2 linked regions of the Chelativorans sp. AA-79 genome follow. The protein of the gene in region 2 interacts with the protein of the main gene of each other region in a pairwise test. Links are inferred from orthologs where the notes say so. Each region holds a gene or a part of one and is shown on either strand. Other genes may lie near its edges.

Evidence for each region.
Region 1: the proteins of PVE73_RS02650 (region 2) and def interact in binary tests that used the Escherichia coli proteins (3 or more experiments, as listed by UniProt). The link is inferred for Chelativorans sp. AA-79 from one-to-one orthologs.

What each region holds. Positions count from the first base shown.
Region 1 is NZ_CP120361.1:4,203,315-4,212,705, reverse strand. What follows is about bases 2,883-5,790. They hold def (peptide deformylase), read right to left. Parts: upstream 4,650-5,790; coding sequence 4,116-4,649; downstream 2,883-4,115. Other genes in these bases: PVE73_RS20545 (DNA recombination protein RmuC), read left to right, coding at 4,765-5,790; fmt (methionyl-tRNA formyltransferase), read right to left, coding at 3,021-3,956; PVE73_RS20560 (N-acetyltransferase), read right to left, coding at 2,883-3,024. Outside these bases: dapE (succinyl-diaminopimelate desuccinylase), read left to right, coding at 1-1,162; PVE73_RS20570 (transporter), read left to right, coding at 1,162-1,758; tRNA pseudouridine(38-40) synthase TruA, read right to left, coding at 1,775-2,518; more of PVE73_RS20560, read right to left, coding at 2,521-2,882; more of PVE73_RS20545, read left to right, coding at 5,791-6,030; hisG (ATP phosphoribosyltransferase), read right to left, coding at 6,288-6,989; PVE73_RS20535 (ATP phosphoribosyltransferase regulatory subunit), read right to left, coding at 6,986-8,107; hisS (histidine--tRNA ligase), read right to left, coding at 8,133-9,391. UniProt on the Escherichia coli protein: Removes the formyl group from the N-terminal Met of newly synthesized proteins. Requires at least a dipeptide for an efficient rate of reaction. N-terminal L-methionine is a prerequisite for activity but the enzyme has broad specificity at other positions.
Region 2 is NZ_CP120361.1:529,884-539,175, reverse strand. The notes cover bases 2,196-5,004. They hold PVE73_RS02650 (aspartate-semialdehyde dehydrogenase), read right to left. Parts: upstream 4,213-5,004; coding sequence 3,178-4,212; downstream 2,196-3,177. Other genes in these bases: PVE73_RS02640 (DUF6644 family protein), read left to right, coding at 4,997-5,004; PVE73_RS02645 (DUF6152 family protein), read left to right, coding at 4,582-4,971; PVE73_RS02655 (DUF1761 domain-containing protein), read right to left, coding at 2,635-3,042; PVE73_RS02660 (helix-turn-helix transcriptional regulator), read right to left, coding at 2,279-2,548. Also shown: PVE73_RS02670 (septation protein A), read left to right, coding at 1-249; PVE73_RS02665 (SulP family inorganic anion transporter), read right to left, coding at 402-2,126; more of PVE73_RS02640, read left to right, coding at 5,005-5,461; PVE73_RS02635 (peptide ABC transporter permease), read left to right, coding at 5,514-5,660; leuB (3-isopropylmalate dehydrogenase), read right to left, coding at 5,668-6,780; PVE73_RS02625 (RNA polymerase factor sigma-32), read right to left, coding at 6,863-7,717; PVE73_RS02620 (CarD family transcriptional regulator), read right to left, coding at 7,928-8,500; ferredoxin FdxA, read right to left, coding at 8,858-9,196.

The sequences.
Region 1 (9,391 bases), 3.7 Mb from region 2 along the record:
GAACCTGGCCGTTCTTATCCGCTGCCCGTCCGTGACCCCGGCCGAGGCGGGGGCGCTCGCTGCACTCGAGACCATGCTGCAGGAGCTCGGCGCACGCGTCGACCGACCGGTCTTTTCCGAGGAAGGCGAGGCGGATGTCGAGAACCTCTATGCCAGGCTCTCCGGCAACGGCCCGCATCTGATGTTCGCCGGCCATACGGATGTGGTGCCGCCGGGCGACGAGGGCGCCTGGACGCATCCGCCCTTTGCCGCCGAGATCGCGGCGGGCGAGATGTTCGGCCGTGGCGCGGTGGACATGAAGGGCGGGATCGCCTGCTTCGTGGCCGCACTTGCCCGGTATGTGGAGAAGCATGGTGTGCCCAGAGGCTCCGTCTCCTTCCTGATCACCGGGGACGAGGAAGGCCCAGCCGTCAACGGCACCGTGAAGCTGCTTCAATGGGCCGCGGCGAGGGGCGAGAGCTGGGACGCCGCGATCGTCGGCGAGCCCACCAATGTCGAGACCCTCGGAGATATGGTGAAGATCGGCCGGCGCGGCTCGCTGTCCGGCCGCATCACCGTCTTCGGCAAGCAGGGTCATGTCGCCTATCCGCACCTGGCCGACAATCCCGTCAGGGGACTGGTTGCTCTGCTCGAGGCGTTGCTCAGTCCGCCCTTGGACGAGGGGACGGCCGAGTTCCCGGCAACCAATCTGGAAGTCACCACGATCGACGTCGGCAATCCCGCTGCCAACGTCATTCCCGCGCGCGCGACCGCCGCCTTCAACATTCGCTTCAATGATACCTGGTCGGTGGAAACGCTACAGGCAGAGATTCACAATCGGCTGGACAGGGCAGCGGCGGAAAATCGGCTGCGGCCGGGCCGCGAAGAGCCCGTCGCTTTCGAGATCGAGTGGCGCGGCCGGCCAAGCCCGGTGTTCCTGACCCGCGACGACAAGCTGATCGAAACGCTTTCCGGCTCGATCGAGACGGTCACAGGCAGGAGGCCTGTCCTCTCCACCACGGGCGGCACGTCGGACGCTCGTTTCATCAAGGATTACTGCCCGGTGGTCGAGTTCGGCCTCGTGGGCCGGACCATGCACATGGTGGACGAGAGGGCACCGCTCGCCGAACTGGAAACGCTGACGCGCATCTACCAGCGCTTCCTCGAGGACTGGTTCACCTGATGCCGACGGGCGCCGAAATCCAGCAATATTTCATCGGCGTCTGGCGCATGATGATGGGCCGGGCCGAGGGGCTGAAGCTGCTCGATCTTTCGGCGGATGGTTTCTGGAATTCCTTTTTCGCCATCATCGTGGCCCTTCCCCCGCTGATCGTCGGCTGGGTGGCCTTCACCAACAGCATTGCGGACGTGGCGACCTTCGGCTCGCGCTCCGCTCTGCTCGTCCGGTTGTTCCTGACGGATATCGGCGCCTGGGTCGTCCCGCTTGCGTTCCTCGCCGCCTTCGCCAAGCCGACGGGCGTCGCGGACCGGTTCGTGCATTATGTCGTAGCAAGTAACTGGGCCTCGGCGCTCTTTGCCTGGGTGATGCTCGTTCCGGGCCTGCTGCGCCTCTTCGTGCCGGAAGCGGCCGAGCTCGCAAACGGCATTTCCCTTATTCTGTTCCTGGCGACGCTGGCGCTTTCCTGGCGGCTTACCGTGGTGGCGATCGCCAAAGGAGTGGCGGTGGGCACGGCGGTTTTCTTCGCCATGCTGGTCGTTTCCATCATGACGCTGTTCGCATCGCAATCGCTGCTGGGGCTCGACGTCGCGGCAGGTTGAGCGAGGACGGGCCTCCTCAGTAGTCCACGCTGACCAGATAAAGCCCTTCGGCCGGCGCCACAGGGCCGCAGGCGGCGCGGTCGCGCGCCTTCAGGGCCGCTTCCGCATCGTCGGCGGTCCATCTGCCTTCGCCTACCTTCTTGAGCGTGCCGACGAGCGAGCGCACCTGGTTGTGCAGGAAGGAGCGCGCGGAGGCGCGGATCTCGATCTCCTCTCCCAGCCGCATCACGTCCAGCCGGTCGAGTGTCTTCACCGGGCTCTTCGCCTGGCATTGGACGGAGCGGAAGGTGGTGAAGTCATGATGTCCGACCAGCCGCTGGGCGGCTTCGTGCATTCCGGCCGTATCCAGCCTTCTGGCCACGTGCCAGGCTCTCCCGCGCTCCAGTGCAAGCGGCGCACGGCGATTGGCGATACGGTAGAGATAGTGCCGCGCCTTGGCCGAGAAGCGCGCGTCGAAATCTTCGGCCACGTGAGCCGCGCGCAGGATCGAGACCGTTTGCCGGGCCAGGGAGAGATGCGCATTCGCGGCGTCACGCACGGTATCGGGCTTCCATTCGCGGGAGAGATCGAAATGCGCGACCTGGCTGAGTGCGTGAACACCGGCATCCGTGCGGCCCGCACCTTTCAACGTGATCTCCTCGCCGGAAAAGGCCGCGATGGCTTTCTCGATCGCCTCCTGAACGCTCGGCTGGCCCGCTTGGCGCTGCCAGCCGGCATAGGGCGTTCCGTCATACTCGATATCGATGCGGTAGCGCGGCATGGTCAGGAAAGATCGCCGAAAGCCGCAGCATAGTCGAGCCTGCCGGTTCGCGGGGCATCATCCCAGGCGAGGGCCTGCAGATGCTCGCCCTGATAGCGGCTTTCGAAACCGCCGGCGCGCTCGCGGCTGTAGCCGAAACGGCCGTAATAGGCGGGATCGCCGAGCACGACCGAGAGCCGCTCGCCTTGGGTCTGCAGCCGCAGATGGGCATCCTCGACAAGGGCGGCCGCGATGCCTTCGCGCCGGTGGTCGGGATGGACAGCAAGCGGCGCGAGCGCCACGGCGGGAAAGGCCCCCTCGTCATCGCGCACCAGGAGCCGTGAAAATAGGACGTGCCCGCGCACCTCGCCGTCGCGCTCGGCCACTAGGGAAAGAACGACATCCCCTTCCGCGCGCAGGGTGTCCACGAGCCTGGCCTCGGCTTCGCCGCCGAAGGCATTCACGAGGAGGAGACGGATCGCCGTCTCGTCTCCCGCTTCTTCGGGCCGGATGATCACCGCGCTCATGGCAGCCGCATCCCCTTTTTGAGCTTTGCGCCGCGCAGGAAGTCCTCCGCCGCGACCGGTCTGCCGCCCGCCCGCTGCAACTTCAGAAGGCGCACCGCGCCATCGCCGCAGGCGATGCAGAGATCGTCATCAAGAATCTCGCCCGGCGCGCCGCTACCCGAAACCAGCGTAGAGCGCAGGATTTTCACACGCTCCGGCTCGCCTGCAAAGGGCATTTCGCACCAGGCGCCGGGGAAGGGGGCAAGCCCGCGGATATGGTTATGCACCTCTGAGGCCGGGCGGGACCAGTCGACGCGAGTCTCCTCCTTGCTGATCTTCTTCGCGTAGGTGGCCCCCTGGGCGGGCTGGGGTGTGAGCTCGAGTTCGCCCTTGTCGAGCGCCGCCATGGCCTCGACCATCAGCTTCGCGCCGGCTTCCTTCATGATATCGTGCAACTCGCCGGCGGTCATGTCAGGCCCGATGGAGACCTTTTCCGTCATGGCGACGGGGCCGGTGTCGAGGCCCTCGTCCATCTTCATCACCATCATGCCCGTTTCGGCATCTCCGGCCATGATCGCGCGCTGGATGGGCGCGGCACCGCGCCAGCGAGGCAGCAGTGAGGCGTGGCCGTTGAACGCGCCGAGACGGGTTCCTTCCAGGATGGGATTCGGCAGGAGCAAGCCGTAGGCCACCACGACAGCTACATCCGCCTCCAGCGCGCGGAAGGCCTCCTGCTCGTCCGTACTCTTGAAGGAATGCGGGGTTCGCACCGGAATCCCCAGCTCTTCCGCGACGCGGTGAACAGGGGATTCCGTAAGCTCCAGCCCGCGCCGGCCGGCAGGTCGCGGCGGCTGGGTGTAGACGGCGACGATCTCGTACCCCGCGCCGTGAAGTGCGCGCAGCGTCGGTACGGAAAATTCTGGCGTTCCCATGAAAATGAGGCGTAGAGGCATCGGTCCGTCCGGCAAATCCCTCGTGAGCGCACATGCGCTCACGTTTCAAACGGGTTTACAAGCCCCAGGTCAAGGCCTTCGAAATCGCGCTTGGCGAGAGCCTTACATGCGTGGAAATTGCCGCGATCATCGCTGCGATCCATGCCGGAGATCCGCAGATCACCCCACCATCCGTGCCGGCGGCGGGCGATCCTTGGCGAGCTTTCGGAACTTTCGCACGACGATGTCGCGCTTGAGCTTCGACAAGTAGTCGATGAAGAGCACGCCATTCAGGTGATCGATCTCGTGTTGCAGGCAGGTGGCGAGGATGCCGTTGGCTTCCACGACCTGCTCCCTGCCCTCGAGGTCGATATATTTCACCGTCACTTCGGCCGGACGCTCCACCTCCGCATAATAATCGGGAATGGAGAGGCACCCTTCCTCGTGCACATTGGGCGCGTCGGAGCGCGCGAGGATCTCGGGGTTGATGAAGACCTGCGGGTGCTTCGGTTCGTCCTTCTCGGCTACGTCGAGGACGAGCATGCGGATGGGCTCGCCCACCTGGATCGCGGCGAGGCCGATGCCCGGCGCATCATACATGGTCTCCAGCATGTCGTCGGCGAATTTGCGCAAGTTCTCATCCACGCGCTCGACGGGTTTCGAAACCTGGCGCAGCAGCGGATCGGGAAGGATGACGAGCGGGCGAATGGTCATGGCAGTCAGGTAATGACTCGGCGGAAACGCGTCAATATGCCGGCAGCAGTGTACATTTCGTTTTGTTCACGTTTTGATCTTATCCTGTGGAAGAGAATCGGCTAAGATGCGGCTAATGGACAATGTAAGCCCCATATTCTCAACGCCAGTCCTCCGGCTTGGAGCGACGGTCGTTTCGCTTGGCGACCTGCTCTTTGCGGCAGGCTTCCTCCTGTTTCTGCTGACTCTGCTGCTCGTTATCGTCCTGTGGCGCGGCGCCAGGAGCCGCGCTGCCGCGGAGGCGGAAGCGGCCGCCCGGGCGCGCGAGGCGGAGGCGCGGCTTGCCGAGGTCGCCCGGACGCAGGCCGAGTTGCAGGGGCGCATGGGCACGATCGCCGAAGTGTTCGGCCAGAGGCAGGCGGAACTGACCAAGGCGATTTCGGAGCGCCTGGACGGCATGACCTCCCGGCTTGGCCACTCGATCACCGAACAGACCAAGTCCACGCACGAGAATCTGGCGAAGCTGCAGGAGCGGCTGGCCGTGATCGACACGGCGCAGAACAACATCCAGTCGCTCGCCGGCCAGGTGGTGCAGTTGCAGCAGATCCTCTCCAACAAGCAGACGCGCGGTGCCTTCGGGCAGTCGCGCATGGAGGCGATCATCGCCGACGGGCTGCCGTCGAACGCATATGAATTCCAGGCAACGCTCTCCAACGGCAGCCGGCCGGATTGCATCGTGAAGATGCCGAACGCCGCGCCCTCGCTCGTGATCGATGCGAAATTTCCGCTGGAGGCATGGAACGCGATCCGCGCGGCGGCCGAAGGAGAGGCCGGTCCGGAGGCTCGCAAATACGCCGAATCCGGCTTCCGCCGAGACGTCGAGGTGCACGTCAAGGCGATTGCCGAGAAATACCTGATCCCCGGCGAGACGCAGGACACGGCCTTCATGTTCGTGCCGTCGGAATCGATCTTCGCGGAGATCCACGAGAATTTCGAGGCGCTCGTGCAGCGCGCGCACCGGGCGCGCGTGGTGATCGTGTCGCCGTCGCTGCTCATGCTTTCCATCCAGGTGATTCAGGCGGTGTTGAAGGATGCGCGCATGCGCGAGCAGGCGCATCTGATCCAGGCCGAGGTGGTGAAGCTGATGCAGGATGTCTCGCGCCTCGACGACCGCGTGCGCAAGCTCCAGACCCACTTCCTGCAGGCCAACAAGGACATCGACCTGATCATCACCTCTGCCGACAAGGTGACCAAGCGCGGCGAGAGGATCGAGGCGCTGGAACTGGGGGCGGAGATGAACGGCAAGGCGGTCGGCGCGCCTGACGACGATGGCGGTGTCAAGAGCGCAGCGGTTGGCGGGCCGGGGTCTGGATCGTTAAGGTTGAGAGTGGTGGAGGAGTGAGGCCGCTTTTCATAGTGGGCGTTATGATCCGCGTTCAGGCATGGATCCTCGGTCAAGCCCGAGGATGACGATGGTATGAAGCGGATCCACTAGTCGCCGGCGTTGGGGATTTGCGGAGACACCTCAACCTCGTCATCCTCGGGCTTGACCCGAGGATCCATGCCTGATCCTCGCAACGTCGCCAGCGAATCAGACCGTGCACACTGCTCCGCAGGTCCACTGGAGTCGACCGGATCCGTCCAGTATTGGCAAATGTCTCAGCCCGCCTGCCGCCCCACCGCCTTGGCCAAGGCTGCAATCAGCCGAGCATCCTCTCCCGCCCGCTCCTTCTTTGCCATCACGAGACAGGCTTGCGAGCGCAGGATGACGCCGTCATCCAGCACCTTGAGGTGATTGGCCTTGAGTGTCGAACCTGTAGAGGTGATGTCGACGATGACATCGGCGGAGCCCGAGGCCGGCGCGCCTTCCGTGGCGCCGAGGCTTTCCACGATGCGATAGACCTGGATGCCGTGCTTCTGAGAAAAGAACTGCTGGGTGAGGCGCCAGTATTTCGTGGCGATGCGGAGCCGGCGACCATGGCGATGGCGGAAGTCTGCCGCCACGTCGTCGAGATCGGCCATGGTGGAGACATCGAACCAGACGTCGGGAACGGCCACCATCACATCCGCATGGCCGAAGCCGAGCCTGGCCGGGATGGCGACGCGGGACTCCCAATCGGGAATGGTTTCGCGCACCAGGTCTTCACCGGTGATGCCGAGGTCGATCGAGCCGCGGTCGAGCTCGCGCGCGATCTCGGAGGCCGAAAGAAACGTCACCTCCAACCCGTCGAAGCCGTCGACGGCTGCGCGATAGCGCCGCTCGTTTTCCGGCAGGCGGATCGCAAAGCCCGCCTGCTTGAGCCGCTCGACCGCCTCATCCTTGAGGCGGCCCTTGGAGGGGAGAGCCAGTGTGACCGTCATGGCGCCTCTCCCCTGAGCGCCGCGATGCGGTCGAGCCAGATGGAGAAGCCGACTCCGGGGATGGGCTTTTCCGCTCCGAGCAGCGTGAGCAGCCGGTCGTAGCGCCCGCCACCCACGAGCGGCTGGCGCAGGTCTCCAGCGCCGATTTCGAAGATGAAGCCCGTGTAGTAGTCGAGCGGGCGCCCGAAGCCCGCATCGTATTGGATCGCGTTGAGCGGCAGACTGTGACCGGCGATGCGCTCAGCACGCGCGCCGAACTCCGCCAACGCCTCGTCGAGGAAGATCCCGGTCTCTTCGGCGAAGGCGGCGAGCCGCTTCCCCGCTTGCGCAAGGGGCACGTTGATGACGAGGAAAGCCTTCAGGGCATCGAGCGCCGTGTCGGCAAGCCGCACGCTGCGCAGCGCGGCCTTCTCCAAAAGCCGACGCGCGATCTCATCCGGCTCGCGCCCCGCGGAAGGAGAAAGGCCGGCGGCCTGCATGGCCTCCTCGATATGCTGTGTCAGCCGCTCCTCGTCGCCGCGTGCGACAAGGCTGGCAATTTCGCGCGGCAGGTTCGCGGCCGCATGCGGATTGGTGAATTCGGCGATGGCCGCCTCGAGCATGGCGGGCGAGCCGAAAGCGCGGGCGAGCCGCTTCTGCCATCCGCGCGGCAGGCCGAGTGCCGAAAGCACGGCTTCGAACACGGCCTGGTCGCCCAGCGTGACCTGAAGCGCGGCATCGGGAAGAACGCGCGAGAGCACCGCATGCGCATCGGCGAGCGAACGCGCGTCGGCCGCCGCTCGATCCTCCGCGCCCAGGTCCTCTATACCCGCCTGGAAGAATTCCGCCCCGCCTTCGCGGCGCTGGCGGAATACTTCGCCCAGATAGGCATAGCGCCGGGGCGTCGAGGCGCGCTTGTCGATATGGTCGAGGCAGACGGGAATGGTGAATTCCGGCCGGAGACATAGCGTCTCGCCGGTCTCGCTCTCGGTGAGGAAGATGCGCCGGCGCAGGTCCTCGCCCGCCATGTCGAGGAAGGGATCGGCCGGCTGGATGATGGCGATATCCGTCAGCGCCGCCTCGCGCTCGGCGAAGAGGTCGAGGATCTCGCCGGCAAAGGAGGGGTAGCGGGAGGTCATGGGCGTTGCGGCAGGGACATGCAGACTACGCGCTCCGCTCTTGCGCCTGTGCCTCGAGCACGCGGCGGACGGCTGCCACCATCTCGCTTTCGGGCACGGAGAACTGCGCGGGGCGGGACTCGCGCCAGGTCACATTGTCCTCGATCTCTTCCGAGAGGCGCTTGCCTTCCACGAGGTCCTTGATCTGCACCTCGCCCTTTTCGCGCTCGTCGCCGCCCTGGATGATGACGCAGGGGCTGCCGCGCCGGTCCGCATATTTCATCTGCGCCTTCATGCCCGCGCCGCCGAGATACATTTCCGCGCGGATGCCCGCCTGGCGAAGTTCGGAGACGATCCGCTGGTATCGCCCGAGGCTTTCCGTGTCCTTGTCCATGACGAGCACGACGACCGGCGCGACCGCCTCGGCGGTTTCGAGCTTGCCGAGATTTTTGAGCGCTGTCATGAGGCGGGAAACGCCGATGGAAAAGCCCGTGGCCGGCACCGGCTCACCGCGGAAGCGCGAGACGAGCCCGTCATAACGCCCGCCGCCCCCCACGGAGCCGAAGCGCACAGTCTCGCCGTCCTCGTTGACGACGGGAAAGGTCAGTTCGGCCTCGAAGACCGGGCCGGTGTAGTATTCGAGGCCACGGACGATGGAGGGGTCGATGCGGATACGGTCTTCAAGATATCCCGCGGCCTGTGCGAGTTCGTTTATCTGCTGAAGTTCGACAGCACCGTCGCTCGACACACCTACATCGGAAAGGCGATCAACTAAATTTGCGACGGTCAAACCATTAGAGGGAACGCTGGTTGCGCCGCTACCGGATTCTCCCCAGCCTATCGTGTTCAAAAGACGACTAATTTGTACGTCGTTCAGACCTACACCCTTCGTGTGATCTCCGCTCTCATCCACGCGTCCTTTGGCGCCCAAGAGTTGAACGACGCCATCGAGGCCAAACTTATCAAATTTGTCGAGAGAGCGCATGACGCCCAGCCGCATTTCTGTATTCTCGACTCCGTCCAGCCCAATGGCATCAAGAACCGCGTCAAGCACTTTCCGATTGTTCACCCGGATGACGTACTGTCCCTTGAGCCCCAGCGCCTCCATGACATCCGCCATCATCATGCACATCTCGGCATCCGCCGCGACGCCGGGTGTGCCCACCGTATCGGCGTCGACCTGCATGAACTGGCGAAAGCGGCCCGGCCCGGGCTTTTCGTTGCGGAAGACCCAGCCGGCGCGGTAGCTGCGGTATGGCTTGGGCAGGCGCTCGAAATTCTCCGCCACGAAACGGGCGAGGGGTG
Region 2 (9,292 bases):
CTGCTCGGCTACGTCTTCGATTCGGCCTTCAAGCTAGACGCGGAAGGCTGGCGCAAGCTCACCCTGCGCTGGGGGCTCTTCTTTCTCTTCCTCGCGGTTGTGAACGAGGTGGTCTGGCGCTCCTTTTCCACCGATGCCTGGGTGGCCTTCAAGGTATGGGGCATCATGCCCATCACAATCCTCTTCACCATGAGCCAGATGCCGCTCATTATGCGGCATTCGCTGGAGGGAAAGCAGGCGGGCGAATAACACACTCGTGATCCCGGCAGACCGCAAGGGGGGCCGGGAATCCATTGGCGGCGCACCCGTGAGGCTGCGGCCCGATGCTTCACCACGCGCTTTCGGCACCGCCTTGCCTGCTGCGGAAACCGGCCGCGCGTTCAATAGTCCGCGGCTCCTCGCTACCGTCGGGATGACGTGGCAGGTGATTGTGTCCTCTTTCCCTTCCTCGCAGCCTTCAACGCAGCTTCCAACCCGCGATAGAAGCGCACCTGGGGCGCGTGCAGGCCATGCTTGTGCAGGAGATGGCGCATAGGCGTCGTGGCGCCGACGAGATAGACCCTCGCCCCTTGCCATGCGGCCTTGCGGGAAAAACCCTCGATCGTAGCGGCGGCAGTGGAATCCAGCACGTCGACTTCTGATATATCAATGATATACGTTTTCGGCTGGCCGCCCATACGGTCGAGCGCGGTTGCGACACTCGCCGCTGCGCCGAAGAAGAAGGCACCGGAAATGCGGTAGACGACGATGTCCTCGTCGGTCCTCAGCGCGGCCGGATAGGGTTCCCCATCAGGCGCGTCGTCCGGCCTGTCGGCTGCCGCGATCGGATGCGCGTGGTCGACCTCGATCACCTTGGACATGCGGTGCAGGAAGAGGAGCGCGCCCAGGGCGAAGCCGACGAGGATGCCTTCCGTCAGATCGCGGAAAACGACGAGGAGGAAAGTGACGAGGAGGACGAGAGCATCGCCGCGCGAGCTCCTGAAAAGGGAAGCGAACTGGTGCTTTTCGGCCATGTTCCAGGCGACGACCACGAGGATGGCCGCAAGCGCCGAAAGCGGGATGAAACTTGCGAGTGGCGCAGCGACCAGCATGAAGACGAGCAGGAAGGCGGCATGCAGCATGCCGGAGACGGGCCCCCGCGCGCCGGCGCGCACATTCGCGGCCGTGCGGGCGATGGTGCCGGTCACGCAGATGCCGCCGAAAAGCGAGGAGGCGAGATTGGCCGCACCCTGCGCGACGAGTTCCGCATTGGAACGATGGCGCCTGCCGCTCATGGAATCCGCCACCACGGCGGAGAGCAGGCTTTCGATGCCGCCCAGAAGCGTGAATGAGAGCGCCGCCGGCAGGACGGCAACGACCTTTGCCAGCGACAACTCCGGCAGATGCGGCATGGGAAGCGCTTGCGGGATGCCGCCGAAGCGCGTGCCGATCGTCTCCACCGGCAGCGAAAAGGCCCAGGCGACGAGCGTGGTGAGCGCCACGGCAATGAGAAAGCCCGGCCAGTGCGGGCGGTAGCGCCGCAACACGAGGATGACCGCGACAGCGAGGAGGGCGATGCCCACCGCGGGTGGACTGAGCGTCGGCAGGGCCGCACCGAGCGCCTGCAGCTTGGGGATGAAGGGGCCGGGCTCCTGGCCTTCGAGGGTGAGCCCCAGGAAATCCTTGAGCTGGCTGGTCAGGATGATGACGGCGATACCGGATGTGAAGCCGACCGTGACGGGATAGGGTATATATTTGATGAAAGTACCCAATCGCAGAAAGCCGATTGCAAGTAGGAGGAGCCCCGAGAGGAATGTGGCGAGGATAAGCCCGTCCACCCCATGCATCTGCACCGTGGCAAGTACAAGCACGATGAAGGCGCCGGCCGGCCCGCCGATCTGGAATCGGCTCCCGCCGAGCGCCGAAACGAAGAAGCCGCCGATAATTGAGGTATAGAGCCCGCGCTCCGGCGCGACGCCGGAGGCGATGGCGATCGCCATGGACAGCGGCAGCGCGACGATGGCGACGGTGAGCCCCGCCACGGCGTCGGCCTTGAGCGAGGAGAGACCATAGCCTTCCCTCAGCACCGTGACGAGCTTGGGCGTGAAGAGATCGAGAAAACCTGGTTCGTGAGCGCGGGCGAGCATGATTTTTGACCCCTGGCAGCGGGATCGTCGGCCTGCCCGGCGAACGCCGTTGCACAAGACCCGTTCGATCCCTTCCGGTTCGAAACGGCCTTCTTCTTGTTGCGCAATTCCGGATGGAACGCCGGTTCCGCTTCCCCGGAATAGCCTTTGCGTCAGCCTTCGCCGTTCCTAGGCACCGCTTCCCTGAGGCGGACGCCGCGCCCGCTGCCGGTGCTCGGCGCATTCTCGCCGATCAGTTCGACGCCCGCCGCATCCAGGGCCTCGACCACCTTGGTCAAGGTCTCCACCACGCCCCGCACCCGGCCGTCGCTCGCCTCCATGCGCTGTATCGTGGGCAGCGAGACGCCGGAAAGCTCGGCGAGCCGCTTCTGATCGATGCCGAGAAGGGCGCGCGCGGCGCGCATCTGTCGAGCGGTGATCATGAACGCTCCGTCTGACGGTTATTCATATATCAAATAGCATGAATGATGTCTAGAAACTCAATCATGAGGTTTTGTGCCACGCTGCCTTAAGCACCGAACCATCCGATCACCGCGCCCATGATGACCGCGACGCCGAGCCAATGCAGCGCATCGATGAGGGTGAGGTCCCAGCCGAAGCCCTGGTACCGATGATTGACGGCGATGGTGGTGGCAATGAAGCCGAGCCATAGGAAGGCACCGGAGATCACGCCGTTCCAGAACGTGACCTGGCCCGCGCCCAGATGGCCGATCACGCCGGCGAGGATCCAGGCCATGACGAGCTCGGCCACGAAGGAGGTGATGAACGGCACGGGGCTCATCTTCATCTCCTCGGGCTTCAGCCGCGCGGCCCTGATCCAGGGCTTGCTCAGCGCCATATAGTAGACCGCGCCGAAGGCGAAGGCGGCGATGGCCGCCACCAGGATCGCCAGATAATTCATTCCGCCGAAATCCATCGCCTGATTCCTTTCCCGCTCAAGATGAGCGGATTGAAAGGCCGCACCCGCGCGCCGTCAAGACGAGCGCGACAGCTGCGCATGCGGACCGCCGCGCCCGGTTGCGCGGCCGGACGCGGAGGCACTCCTGTGGGATCAGGCGGCCTGCTTCTTCGGCTGGATGAGGCCGCGGGCGACGAGCAGCTCGGCGATCTGCACCGTGTTGAGGGCCGCGCCCTTGCGCAGATTGTCGGAGACGATCCACATGGCAAGGCCGTTCTCCACCGTCGAGTCCTCGCGGATGCGGCTGATATAGGTCGCGTCCTCGCCCGCGCTCTCATAGGGCGTGACGTAGCCGCCGTCCTCGTGCTTGTCGACCACCAGGCAGCCCGGCGCCTCGCGCAGGATCTCGCGTGCCTCGTCCGCGGTGATCGGCTTCTCGAATTCCAGGTTCACCGCCTCGGAATGGCCGATGAAGACGGGCACCCGCACACAAGTGGCCGTGAGCTTGATCTTCGGATCGAGCATCTTCTTGGTCTCGGCCACCATCTTCCACTCTTCCTTGGTGAAGCCGTCCTCCATGAAGACGTCGATATGCGGAATGACATTGAAGGCGATGCGCTTGGTGAACTTCTTGTTTGAGATTGGATCGGCCACGAAGACGGCGCGGGTCTGCTCGAAGAGCTCGTCCATGCCTTCCTTGCCCGCGCCGGAGACCGACTGATAGGTGGACACGACGATGCGCTTGATGGTGGCGGCGTCATGCAGCGGCTTCAGTGCCACGACGAGCTGGGCGGTCGAGCAGTTGGGATTGGCGATGATGTTCTTCCTGCGGAAGCCCTCGATCGCATCGGGATTCACCTCCGGCACGATGAGCGGCACGTCCTGGTCGTAGCGCCAAGCGGACGAGTTGTCGATGACGACGCAGCCCTGCTTTCCGATGCGTGGCGAGACCTCCTTGGAGACATTGCCGCCCGCCGACATGAGGCAGATATCGGTGTCGGAGAAGTCGTAATTGTCAAGCGCCTTCACCTTCAGCGTCTTGTCGCCGTAGGAGACTTCCGTGCCGACGGAGCGGCGCGAGGCGAGCGGCACCACCTCGTCGGCGGGAAAGCCGCGCTCTTCCAGGATGTTGAGCATTTCACGTCCGACATTCCCGGTGGCGCCGGCAACAGCAATCTTGAAACCCATGGATAAGCTCCTGTCCCTCTCCGCTTGGCTGTGGATCAAACCCGCCGGCCCGCGGGCTGCTCCTCCCCGGGCCTGTCTCGGGGAGAGAGCGAGCGGCCAAGGAAGGTCAGACCGTTTTGGCGGTCGTTTTGGCCGTCGTCTTCGTGAAGCGGGAAACCGCGCCGCCGGTTCCGGCAGCGGCATGAAAACTCGCAATATGGCGCGCGGAAGAGCGCATGTCCAAGGCAGTCTCCGTTTCCGGCACGGGTTTTACGCGGAATCGGGGCGAAGTCAATCGGGTCTCCCCACGGGGCCCGGTCGCTCGCCCGAACGTGAATTGACCGCCACCGCCGAGACCTTACCTTGGGGCAGGAGAACGAGGATAAGGCCATGAAGATTTTCCCGCCGATCGGTCTTTTGCCCGGAGCGCTGGTGGTCGCCCTGCCCATTGCGCTTTCCCTTCCCGCGCTTGCCCATCACGGCTGGTCCTGGACGGAGGACGGCATGTTCGAACTGGAGGGTACGATCACCGAGATCTATGTCGGCAACCCCCATGCTGCGCTGGACGTGGATGTCGAGGGAGAGATCTGGCGCGTCGAACTGGCGCCACCCTCGCGCACCGTCGCCGCCGGGTTTTCCGAGGATACGGCCAAGCCGGGAGACGAGGTCACCGCCATCGGCAACCGCTCGCGCGACGACAGCGAGCGGCGCATGAAGGCCGTGCGCATCATCGTCAACGGAAACACCTATGATGTGTATCCGGGCCGCGCGCCGAACTGACGCGGCCCGCCGCCGGGCCGCCTGAGTGGAGCTTCTCGGCATCATCGAGCAGCTTGCACCTGCGCGCGCGCTCAGGGCGTCGTTCTACGCCTATCCGCTGGTCAACGCCGCGCACATCCTGTCGATCGGAATGCTGCTTGCGAGCGTGATCCTGATGGACCTGCGGATCCTGGGCTTCCTGGCCGCCCAGGAATATCGGCCGTTCCTGAAACTGATGCGCCGCGCGGCGCTGATCGCCTTCTGCGGAGCACTCGCAACCGGCCTTCCGATGTTCGCCATCCGCGCCGGCGAATATTTTCATAATCCGGCCTTTCGGCTCAAGATGGCGCTGATCGGGCTTGCGGGTCTCAACCTCCTGGCGCTGCGCCTTTTCGTCTCCGGATCTGACGGCACCGCGAGCAGGCACCCCGCGGCGAAGCTTGCGGCGGCGCTGTCGATCCTGCTCTGGCTCGGCGTGCTGGTCTGCGGCCGGTTCATCGGGTTCGTGTGATGGGGGAACATTTTCCGCCCCGGCCGGTTGCCGGACAAAGGACGGAAGACCGATGGCCGAGAACCGGAAACCCACGACCATATCCGGCAGAAAGGCACGCCAGGGCGATGTCGTGCTGAAGACGCCGCTGCGCCGCGCGATCTTCATCGGCGGCCTGGCGGGCATCGTGATCCTGGGAATAGCCCTGGCGTTGGCCTGACGTCCGCTCAGGCCGAAAGCTCGCGGAACTTCCGCACGATCGCGTCGCCCATGGCCGAGGTGCTCACCTCGCGCATGCCCTCGGACATGATGTCGCCGGTGCGATAACCCTCGTCCAGGACAGCCGCGATCGCCTTCTCCAGCCGGTCGGCCTCCGCCACCATGTTGAACGAATAGCGCAGGCACATGGCGAAGGAGGCGATCATGGCGATCGGATTGGCCACGCCCTTGCCCGCGATGTCGGGCGCGGAACCATGCACCGGCTCATAGAGCGCCTTGCGGCTGCCGGACTTGGGATCCGGTGCGCCGAGGGAAGCCGACGGCAGCATGCCGAGCGAGCCTGTCAGCATCGCCGCAACGTCCGACAGCATGTCGCCGAAGAGATTGTCGGTCACGATCACGTCGAACTGCTTGGGCCAGCGGACGAGCTGCATGCCGCCCGCATCCGCGAGCATGTGCGTGAGCTCCACGTCGGGGTATTTCGCCCTGTGGGTGGCCGCCACGACCTCCTTCCAGAGCACGCCCGACTTCATGACATTGTGCTTTTCCATCGAGCAGACCTTGTTGCGGCGCGTGCGCGCCAGCTCGAAAGCCACACCGGAGATGCGCTCGATCTCGAACGTGTCGTAGACCTGCGTGTCGACGGCGCGCTTCTGGCCGTTGCCGAGATCGGTGATCTCCTTCGGCTCGCCGAAATAGACGCCGCCGGTGAGCTCCCGCACGATGAGAACGTCGAGCCCCTCCACCACGTCGCGCTTGAGCGAGGAGGAGTCGGCAAGCGCCGGATAGCAGATGGCGGGGCGCAGGTTCGCGAAGAGTTCCATATCCTTGCGCAGCCTGAGGAGGCCGGCCTCCGGCCGCACGTCATAGGGAACATCGGCCCATTTCGGCCCGCCGACGGCGCCGAAGAGCACGGCATCGGCTTGCAGCGCGCGCTGCATGTCCTCCTCGGAGATCGCCTTGCCATGCGCGTCATGGGCAGCACCCCCGACAAGCCCTGCTTCCATCTCGAAACCGGCGCCGAACTCGGAATTCATGACGGCGATGAGTTTCGATACCTCGGCCATCGCCTCGGGGCCGATTCCGTCGCCGGGAAGAAGAAGGAGCTTGCGCGTTGCCATGGGAGCCTCTTGCGTCTCGAAAACCGCGCCTTTGCTAAACGGGCGAGCGGCCTTGCGCAAGATGCGTCATGGAAGCGGAGAGTCAGGCAGCAAGCTCCGGATGGCGTTTGACGAGAGCGGTGCGCAGCTTCTCGAGCGCGCGGGATTCGATCTGGCGGACCCTCTCCTTGGAGATGCCGAGCGTGGCGCCGAGCGACTCGAGCGTGGCCCCCTCCTCGGAAAGCCGGCGTTCGCGCACGATGGTGAGTTCCCGGCCGTTGAGCGTGCCGAGCGCCTGTTTCAGCCATTGCGCGCGGCGCTCGCCGTCGATCGCCTCACGCACCACCTCGTCGGGCTGCGGCGCATCGCTCACCAGGAAATCGATGCGCTCGGAGGTGGGGTCGTTGTCGATCCTGAGCGGCGCGTTGAGCGAAGTATCCGCACTGGCAAGCCGGGCATCCATCAACGCCACGTCGCTCTCGGAAACCCGGAGCGCCTGTGCCACCTCGCGATAGATCTCCTCCGAGGGCGTGGCCCCCCCGGCCTTCTGCAGCTTCATGCGCAGGCGGCGGAGGTTGAAGAAGAGCGCCTTCTGGGCGGAGCTGGTGCCGCCACGCACGATGGACCAGTTGCGCAGGATGTAATCCTGCATCGAAGCCCGGATCCACCATGTGGCGTATGTCGAAAAGCGCACCTCGCGCGAAGGGTCGAAGCGCGCGGCCGCCTCCAGGAGCCCCACATGGCCCTCCTGGATCAGGTCGCTCATGGAAAGCCCGAAATTGCGGAACTTCGACGCCATGGCGATGACGAGCCGCATATGCGCCATCGTCATTCGATGGAGCGCCTGCTGGTCCTGCTTCTCCTTCCACTGGACAGCCAGCTCATGCTCCTCCTCGCGCGCGAGATAGGGCGCCTTCATGGCCGCTTTGATCAGCTTCCGCCGGGCATCTTCCTGCATCTTCTGGGCGCTCCTGCTTCCACCCTACCGCCGGCCTCCGGCGGCGGATCGGCGCCAACCGGTCCATCCGCGCCCAGGGCGGCATCGCACGAGGTGTAACAAGGCCGAAACCCAAAGGTTCCACGCACACGCAAAGGTGAAATGATAGCCGGGAAACAAAAAACCCGGCCGCTGCCGGCCGGGTCTTTCAGGGAAACGAAGATGGAAGGCTTACGCCGCCTCTTCCTTCTCCGTCTCGTCGTTTTCAGCCTTGGCGCCGCGGCGCGGGCCCTTGTTGAGATTGACCTCGATCAGGCGAACCGCCTCGGTTTCCGACATGCGGTTCACCGCGGCGATCTCCCGCGCCATGCGATCGAGCGCAGCCTCGTAGAGCTGGCGTTCGGAATAGGACTGTTCCGGCTGGTTGTCGGCGCGGTAGAGATCGCGCACCACCTCGGAGATGGAGAGCAGGTCGCCGGAATTGATCTTCGCGTCATATTCCTGCGCGCGGCGCGACCACATGGTGCGCTTGACGCGCGCACGGCCCTGCACGACGCGCAGCGCGCGATCGACATAATCCGTCTCCGACAGCTTGCGCATGCCGATGGTGGCGGCCTTGGCGACCGGCACCTTCAGGCGCATCTTGTCCTTCTGGAAATCGATAACGAACAGCTCCAGCTTGTGCCCGGCCACTTCCTGTTCCTCGATCGTGACGATCTGCCCGACGCCATGCGCCGGATAGACGATGAACTCGCCCGTCTTGAAACCCTGCCGTTGTGCCGATTTTTTCTGCTGGGTTGCCATACGCCTTACACTCCTGTTCTTAATGGGGCGGCAGAATAGCTCGCTCCGCCCGGGGCCGAGTGCCGGTGCGTGATTTGAAAGCGGCAGTAGGCGGTCCGGAAGGGGCGCTCGTCAAAGCTATCGCAAGCCGCTTTGGCCCAGCCGCCCTGGTCCGGAAAGAAAACCCACCTTTCAGTGATTGTATGTCCGCGCCTTCAAAAGACGTTCGTCTCCGGCATGTCACATATAGGTAACACAAAAAGCTGAAAGAATCAACTATTTGCCGCAAATGCGCAATCAACCGGGGACGGTGGCGGGCCACCATCCTTCAATGTGACATTGTGACGCGACCGCTTCCAGCGGCCGCAGCGAAGCTGCTCAACCGCCCTCGCCTGGCTCCGGCGAGAAGTATTTCTCGAACTTCTCCTCGATACCATCCCAATCCTTGGCATCCGCCGGAGGTTCCTTCTTGGCCGTGATATTGGGCCATTTTTCGGCGTATTCAGAGTTGACCTGCAGCCACTTGTCGAGGCCGGGCTCCGTGTCCGGCTTGATGGCCTCGGCCGGGCATTCGGGCTCACAGACGCCGCAATCGATGCACTCATCCGGATGGATGACGAGCATGTTTTCGCCTTCATAGAAACAGTCGACCGGACACACCTCGATGCAATCCATGTACTTGCACTTGATGCAATTGTCGGTCACGACATAGGTCATTGCGGGCTCCCGGGTCTCGGGTCTTGTGTTTTCGACGGCGGGTGAGGTAGCCCCTTTGCAGGGCCGTGGCAAGGTCCGCCATTCTGCTGCTTGGCG